One region of the Rhizobium sp. 10N427 genome, then DNA from elsewhere that is predicted to be linked to it. Evidence: riboswitches for the same ligand, from Rfam matches in the RefSeq annotation. Region 1 holds a riboswitch; the other holds the start of a gene.
The links. Region 1 has a riboswitch for FMN ahead of AC1DIJ_RS00870 (6,7-dimethyl-8-ribityllumazine synthase). Riboswitches for the same ligand answer to the same signal wherever they lie in the genome.
Positions count from the first base shown of each region.

Region 2: it holds a riboswitch for FMN, as region 1 does, so the genes downstream of both, AC1DIJ_RS19590 (DMT family transporter) here and AC1DIJ_RS00870 (6,7-dimethyl-8-ribityllumazine synthase) in region 1, are expected to answer to the same signal.

Region 1 is NZ_JBFTID010000001.1:205,436-208,842, forward strand. Features, by position in the region: gene AC1DIJ_RS00865 (FAD-containing oxidoreductase) at 1-1,168, shown strand, start outside; FMN riboswitch at 1,231-1,374, shown strand; gene AC1DIJ_RS00870 (6,7-dimethyl-8-ribityllumazine synthase) at 1,487-1,963, shown strand; gene AC1DIJ_RS00875 (glycerol-3-phosphate dehydrogenase/oxidase) at 2,010-3,407, opposite strand, start outside.
Region 2 is NZ_JBFTID010000009.1:91,287-94,693, forward strand. Features, by position in the region: gene AC1DIJ_RS19585 (esterase-like activity of phytase family protein) at 1-253, opposite strand, end outside; gene AC1DIJ_RS19590 (DMT family transporter) at 337-1,245, opposite strand; FMN riboswitch at 1,325-1,473, opposite strand; gene hupB (DNA-binding protein HupB) at 1,597-1,872, opposite strand; gene lon (endopeptidase La) at 2,077-3,407, opposite strand, start outside.

The DNA of each region.
Region 1 (3,407 bases):
CGACTACGGTGTCAGGATTTCGGGCGCGATCGAGATCGACATGAAGACGGTGCGCAAACGCGCCGAGACGGTGACCATGAACGCCCGCAACGGCCTGATCGGCTGGTTCTCGGGCATGAAGACCATGGAGGTCATCTACGGCCATGCGAAATTCGCCGGCCAGAAGACCGTTGAGGTGAACGGCGAGACGCTGACCGCACCGTTGATCTTCCTGAATGTCGGCGCCCGCCCGGCCATTCCTGATTTTCCCGGCCTTGCCGATATCGATTACCTCACCAGCACCTCGATCATCCAGCTCGACACCCTGCCCCGCCATCTCGTGGTGATCGGCGGCAGCTATATCGGCCTTGAATTCGCGCAGATGTACCGCCGCTTCGGCGCCGAGGTGACGGTTATCGAACGCGGCCCGAAGCTCGCCTCCCGCGAGGACGAGGATGTTTCGGATGCGATCGAGGAGATCATCGTTTCCGAAGGCATCACGGTTCACACCGGCGCGGAGAACATCGCTTTCGCGAACGCGGCTGACGGTGTCGCTGTCTCGATTTCCGGCAAGCCGGATATCCAGGCAAGCCATGTGCTCGTCGCCACCGGCCGCACGCCGAATACCGGCGATCTCAGCCTCGAAGCGGCTGGCGTCGCGACCGACAAGCGCGGCTTCATCACCGTCGATGACCGGCTGATGACCAATGTCGACGGCATCTATGCGCTCGGTGACTGCAACGGCCATGGCGCGTTCACGCATACATCCTATAACGACTTCGAGATCGCCGCCGCCAACCTGCTGGATGGCGGCGACCGCAAGGTCTCCAGCCGCATTCCGGCCTACGCGCTCTATATCGACCCGCCGCTCGGCCGCGCCGGCATCACCGAGAAGCAGGCCCGCGCCTCGGGCCGCAAGGTCATGGTCTCCAAACGGCCGATGAGCCGGGTCGGCCGCGCTAACGAACGCGGCGAGACCAAGGGCTTCATGAAGATCGTCGCCGATGCGGAGACCAAGGAAATCCTCGGCGCCGCCTTCCTGGGCATCGAGGGCGACGAGGCGATCCACGGTATCATCGATGCGATGAATGCCGGAACCCGCTATCCGGTGCTGCAATGGTCGGTGCCAATCCATCCGACGGTCTCGGAACTCATTCCGACCATCATCGGCGATCTCAAGCCGGTTTGATCAGACAGGCCATCTGACGCCGCTTCCGGACTTGCATTCTTTCCGATTTTGGATTTACCTCGCACTGTTCTCAGGGCGGGGTGCAATTCCCCACCGGCGGTATCGGGTTTACGCCCGGAGCCCGCGAGCGCTTCCAGCAATGGAAGGTCAGCAGATCCGGTGAGATGCCGGAGCCGACGGTATAGTCCGGATGGAAGAGAGCATGCAGGCAGAACCTCTCCAGGGAGAGGTGACTGATGCTGTTCGCCCAAGGGAGAATTGGGCCGCCGCGGCGGCTCGAAGCAACAGCCAGAGATGGCACCCTTGAAAGGCAGAGACATGACAATCGCAACCAAACCACAGGGTCACCGGATCGCCATCGTGCGTGCCCGCTGGCACGCCGGTATCGTCGATCAATGCGTGAATTCCTTTATCTCGACATGGAAGGCGCAGGGCGCCAACGCGGCAGAGGTCGAGATTTTCGACGTGCCGGGCGCGCTTGAAATCCCGCTCCATGCGCAGACACTGGCCCGGACGGGCAAATATGCGGCAATCCTCGGCTGCGCCTTCGTCGTCGACGGCGGCATCTACCGGCACGACTTCGTCGCCGGAACGGTTCTCGATGGCCTGATGCGCGTACAGCTCGATACCAATGTGCCGGTGCTGTCTGCGGTGCTGACGCCGCACCACTTCCAGGAAAGCGAAGCGCATATCGAGTTCTTCATGAACCACTTCGTCATCAAGGGCCAGGAAGCGGCCAATGCCTGCCGCGCCATCCTTGAGGCCCGCAGCAATCTCGCCGTCGCTGCACTCTGATCGGTAGGACAGGACAATGCGCCGGGAAATCAGCCCGGCGCATTGATCACTTCGCCGTAAAACGGTGCGCCTTGCCGCGTTCCGCAGCCGGTGCAGTGCTTGTCAGCACCTGGCCGTGAAAACGGCTGAGCTGACCGGTGACGTCGGCGATTTCGCGCTCGGCACGCGCCGCGTCCCAGCCCAAAGCTGCGGCGGCGATGCCGGCGATTTCCCGCAACCCCTCGATCGTCAGGCGCCCCTCGATCGCCAGCGTCGTGCGGCGTAGCACGATATCGGCGAGATGAACGACGAGTTCGTTGCGAGTGATCCAGTCGATTTCCTTGAAGCTGTGCTGCGGCGCGCCGGTCAGTCTCGTATCGTCGGAATGTACCGAAGCGGATGCGAGGATCGCCGCGGCCGTCGTGCCGTACCGGCCCAGCAATTCGTCGGCCCGCTCGATCGTTATGCTTGCCTTCGCTGCCAGATCCTTGATCCAGTGACCGCGCTTCTCGCCATCGGCGGGAAAGCCCTTGCCGCCGCCGATTGCAAGGTAGCGGGTCGATTCATTGCGGTTCCGCTGTAGGCGCGAGAGAACGGTATCGGCAACCTCCTCGGCGAACCCGCGGAATGTCGTCCACTTGCCGCCGACCAGTGAGACGATCGGGAACGGGCGGTTGCCCTTGGGTTCCTTTACCGGCGCGGAATGGTCCCGGCTGATGAGCCCGGGTGCCGTCGCATCCGATGCCGGGAGCGGACGGATGCCGCTATAGCTGTAAACGATCTGATCGCGGTCGAAGCGCAGCGTCGGCAGCAGCGAACGGACGCTCTCGAGGAAATAGTCGGTTTCCGGTTCCTCGCAGCGAACGTCATCTGGATTATCGGCTGGAATATCGGTCGAGCCGACCAGCGCCAGGCCGAGATAGCTGTAGACCAGGCAGATGCGGCCATCGTCGGCTTCGAAATAGATCATGTGGCCGTTCAGGCTGCGTACCAGTTCAGGATGATCGAGCAGGATATGCGATCCCTTGGTGCCGCCGATCATCTTCGAGGGGGCGCCGAGTGCGGCGTTGACATGATCGATCCAGGGACCGGCGGCGTTGACGACCAGCTTCGGCTTCACCGCGAACTCGCGGCCATCGGCCTGCCGGAATGTCAGCGATCCGCCTGAGACCGTTTCCATCGTGGTGAAATTGGCAGCCAGACTTTTCGGATTGGCATCGAGGCCATCGCGCACGAGTTCATAGACCAGCCGCTCCGGCCGGCTGATCTTGGCGTCATAATAGATGCCGCCGGCGACGATCGCTGGGGTCACATGCGGCATTTCCTTGCGGGCCTGCTTCTTCAGGATCAGCCGGTGTTTCGGCATCACCCGATCGCGCGAGCCGAAGAAGTCGTAGAGCCGCAGGCCGATCTTGATCAGCACCGCACCGCGGCTGCGCGGTGCCGTCTTGGAGCCGAAGAGTGT
Region 2 (3,407 bases), on a different contig from region 1:
CGGTGATATCGACGAAGCCGATCGCGCCGAGCGGGCTGTCGCTGTAGACAAGCGTGTTGCCGTCATCGGTAGCGGTGATGATTTCGGCAGAGGTCGTCGAAAGCTTGTCCTTGCCTTCCGGCAGGTTCGAGGCGACCGGAAAGGATGCGATGCGGTTGAAAACAGGCTCGGCGGCTGCCGGAAAGGCAACGGAAGCCAGAAGCACGGCAGCGAGCGCTGCCTTGCGCGATGAAATAGTCATGAAATCCCCCATGCGTCGAAAAATCGAAACATGGGGGTTTTGAGGGAAGCGGATGACAGAGGGATGACAGGCGATGCGTTTTGCACCGCTTTGCATCAAGCCCCTGCCCGCTCGCGTCTGATCTCGTTGCGCATGATGAACAGCGAAGCCGTCAAAATCAGCGCTGCACCGAGCCAGAGATAACCTGCCGGCGCATAACCGAAGAACAGCCAGCCCGCGAGCACATTGAGCGGCAGCTTCAGATCGTCGAAGGGCTGAACGTAGGCGGCATCCGCCACCGTATAGGCGAGCGTAAGCAGATATTGCGCAAAGACCGTCAGCAGACCTGCAAAGACAAAGAGCGCGAGGGTGAACCCCTCAGGCAACTCGAAGCCAACGGCAGCGGCAAGCACGCCATTGATCGGTGTCAGCAGCACCAGCAGCCAGACAGTGATCGTTTCGGGCTTCTCGATGCCGGTCAGGCTCTTGGTAATCAGCGACGAGGCGCCCCAGAAGAGCGCCGAGAGGATCGGCAGCAAGGCGGCCCAGGTGAAGGCATCCGACCAGGGCTGCAGGATGATCATCGCGCCGGCGAAACCGGCGGCGGTGGCTGCCCAGCGCGCCGGGCCGACACGCTCGCCGAGAAACAGGCGGGCACCGAGAATGATGAAGAATGGCGAGGTCATGACCAGCGCGATCGCTTGCCAGATCGGCACTGTGGCGAGGCCGGAGACCCAGGCTTCGACGCCGAGTGCGGCGAGCCCCACGCGAACGATGTGGCGCCAGGGATAGGCGGTGCGCATGGCCGACAGACCAGTGCGCTTCAGAAACGGCAGCGAGAAGACCAGCGCAAAAGCATATTGCCAGAAGGCGGCCGACGCAGCGGAGAAACCCATCTTCATCGTCACCCATTGGGTGACGACATTAAGAATGGAAAAGGCGATGCCCGCCAGCACCATGAAGGCGGCACCGGCCATCGCACGCGACGAGGAAAAGCTGAGGGAAGTCTGATTCATGTCTTTCATCCAGAAAGGGACCAACACAAATCAGGACGCATGATCGCAAGACGGCTGCCGGGCAGACCCTGCCCCGCATACGGCTCGCGATCATTCTCTTTCATCCGGACTATACCGTCGGCTCCGGAATCGCACCGGATCTGCTGACCCCTGCCCCTTTTGGGGGCAAAGCGCTCGCGGGCTTGGGCCGAAACCCTTACCGCCGGTGGGGACTTTCACCCCGCCCTGAGAACAACCGATCCGTAGTTCAAAGGTCTTCCGCCTGCAAGCCGTCCTAAATGCAAAAAGGGTCCGGCTATCGCCGAACCCTTCAAAACTTCGCCTGCCGGTCTCGTTATCCGGCGGCCAAGCAAAACCGGATTAGCCGTTGACGGCGTCCTTCAGGCCCTTGCCGGGCGTGAACTTCGGCACGTTGCGAGCCGGAATATTGACTTCAGCGCCGGTGGACGGATTGCGGCCCTTGGTGGCAGCGCGATGAGAAACGGTGAAGCTGCCGAAGCCAGCGAGACGTACGTCACCCTTGCTCTTCAGTTCGCCCTGGACAACGTCGAAAACAGCGTCGACAGCAGAGGCAGCGTCTGCCTTGGTCAGGCCAGCTTTTTCAGCAACTGCGGACACGAGTTCATTCTTGTTCATGTTTCCACCCCTTTCAATGGTTTGAAACGACTCAATCTGTAAGCCAGGCACAGAATAGGTTTCATCAGGCCCGCCGCAACCCAAAAGCCCTGCAAATCAAGGAAAAGCAAGCACCTCCATAAGGTTTTCACAAAAAAGGCTGGCGATTTACGCCAGCCTTTTCGGGGATTTGCAGCAATTTGACATAAATGTGGCGAATGCCGCTCAATGAGCGATGCCAGCACCTGTGTCGTCAAGGCCTTCGACCGTTGCGATGACCGGCGTTTCAACCGTTCCATCCCACTCGATCGGCTCCGGCCTGCGGATCAGAGCATGTTTGATCACCTCGCCCATGCGGGATACCGGGATGATCTCCATGTTGTTCTTCACGTTATCCGGAATCTCCGCCAGATCCTTGGCGTTCTCTTCCGGAATGAGCACCTTTTTGATGCCGCCGCGAAGTGCTGCGAGCAGCTTTTCCTTCAGACCGCCGATCGGCAGGACACGGCCGCGCAGGGTGATTTCACCCGTCATCGCCACGTTCTTGTCGACCGGAATACCGGTCATGATCGAGACGATCGCGGTTGCCATCGCAACACCAGCCGACGGACCATCCTTCGGCGTCGCACCCTCAGGCACGTGGACGTGAATGTCCGACTTGTCGAAGCGCGGGGGCTCGATGCCGAAATCGACGGCGCGTGAGCGGACGTAGGATGCAGCAGCCGAAATCGACTCCTTCATCACTTCCTTCAGATTGCCGGTGACCGTCATGCGGCCCTTGCCCGGCATCATCACGCCTTCGATCGTCAGCAATTCGCCGCCGACCTCGGTCCATGCAAGACCGGTGACAACGCCGACCTGATCTTCGCGTTCGGCTTCGCCATGGCGGAAGCGCGGGACGCCCAGATAGGTGTCGATGTTTTCAGCCGTGACATGAACCGACTTCGTCTTGCCCTTGATGATCTCGGTGACCGCCTTGCGGGCGAGCTTCATCAGTTCGCGTTCGAAGTTACGAACACCGGCTTCGCGGGTGTACTGCTGGCTGATCGCCATCAGGGCATCGTCGCTGACCGAGAATTCCTGCGGCTGCAGCGCATGTTCCTTGATTGCCTTCGGCAGCAAGTGCCGCTTGGCGATCTCGCGCTTTTCGTCTTCGGTATAGCCGGCGATACGGATGACTTCCATGCGATCCATCAGGGGCGCAGGGATATTCAGCGTGTTCGCCGTGGTGATGAACATCACGTCCGAAAGGTCGTATTCGACTTCCAGGTAGTGATCCATGAAGGTCGAGTTCTGCGCCGGATCGAGCACTTCGAGCAGAGCCGAAGACGGATCGCCGCGGAAATCCTGGCCCATCTTGTCGATTTCATCGAGCAGGAAGAGCGGGTTGGACTTCTTCGCCTTCTTCATCGACTGGATGACCTTGCCGGGCATCGAACCGATATAGGTGCGGCGGTGACCGCGGATTTCAGCTTCGTCACGAACGCCGCCGAGCGCCATGCGCACGTATTCGCGGCCGGTCGCCTTGGCGATCGACTGGGCGAGAGAGGTCTTGC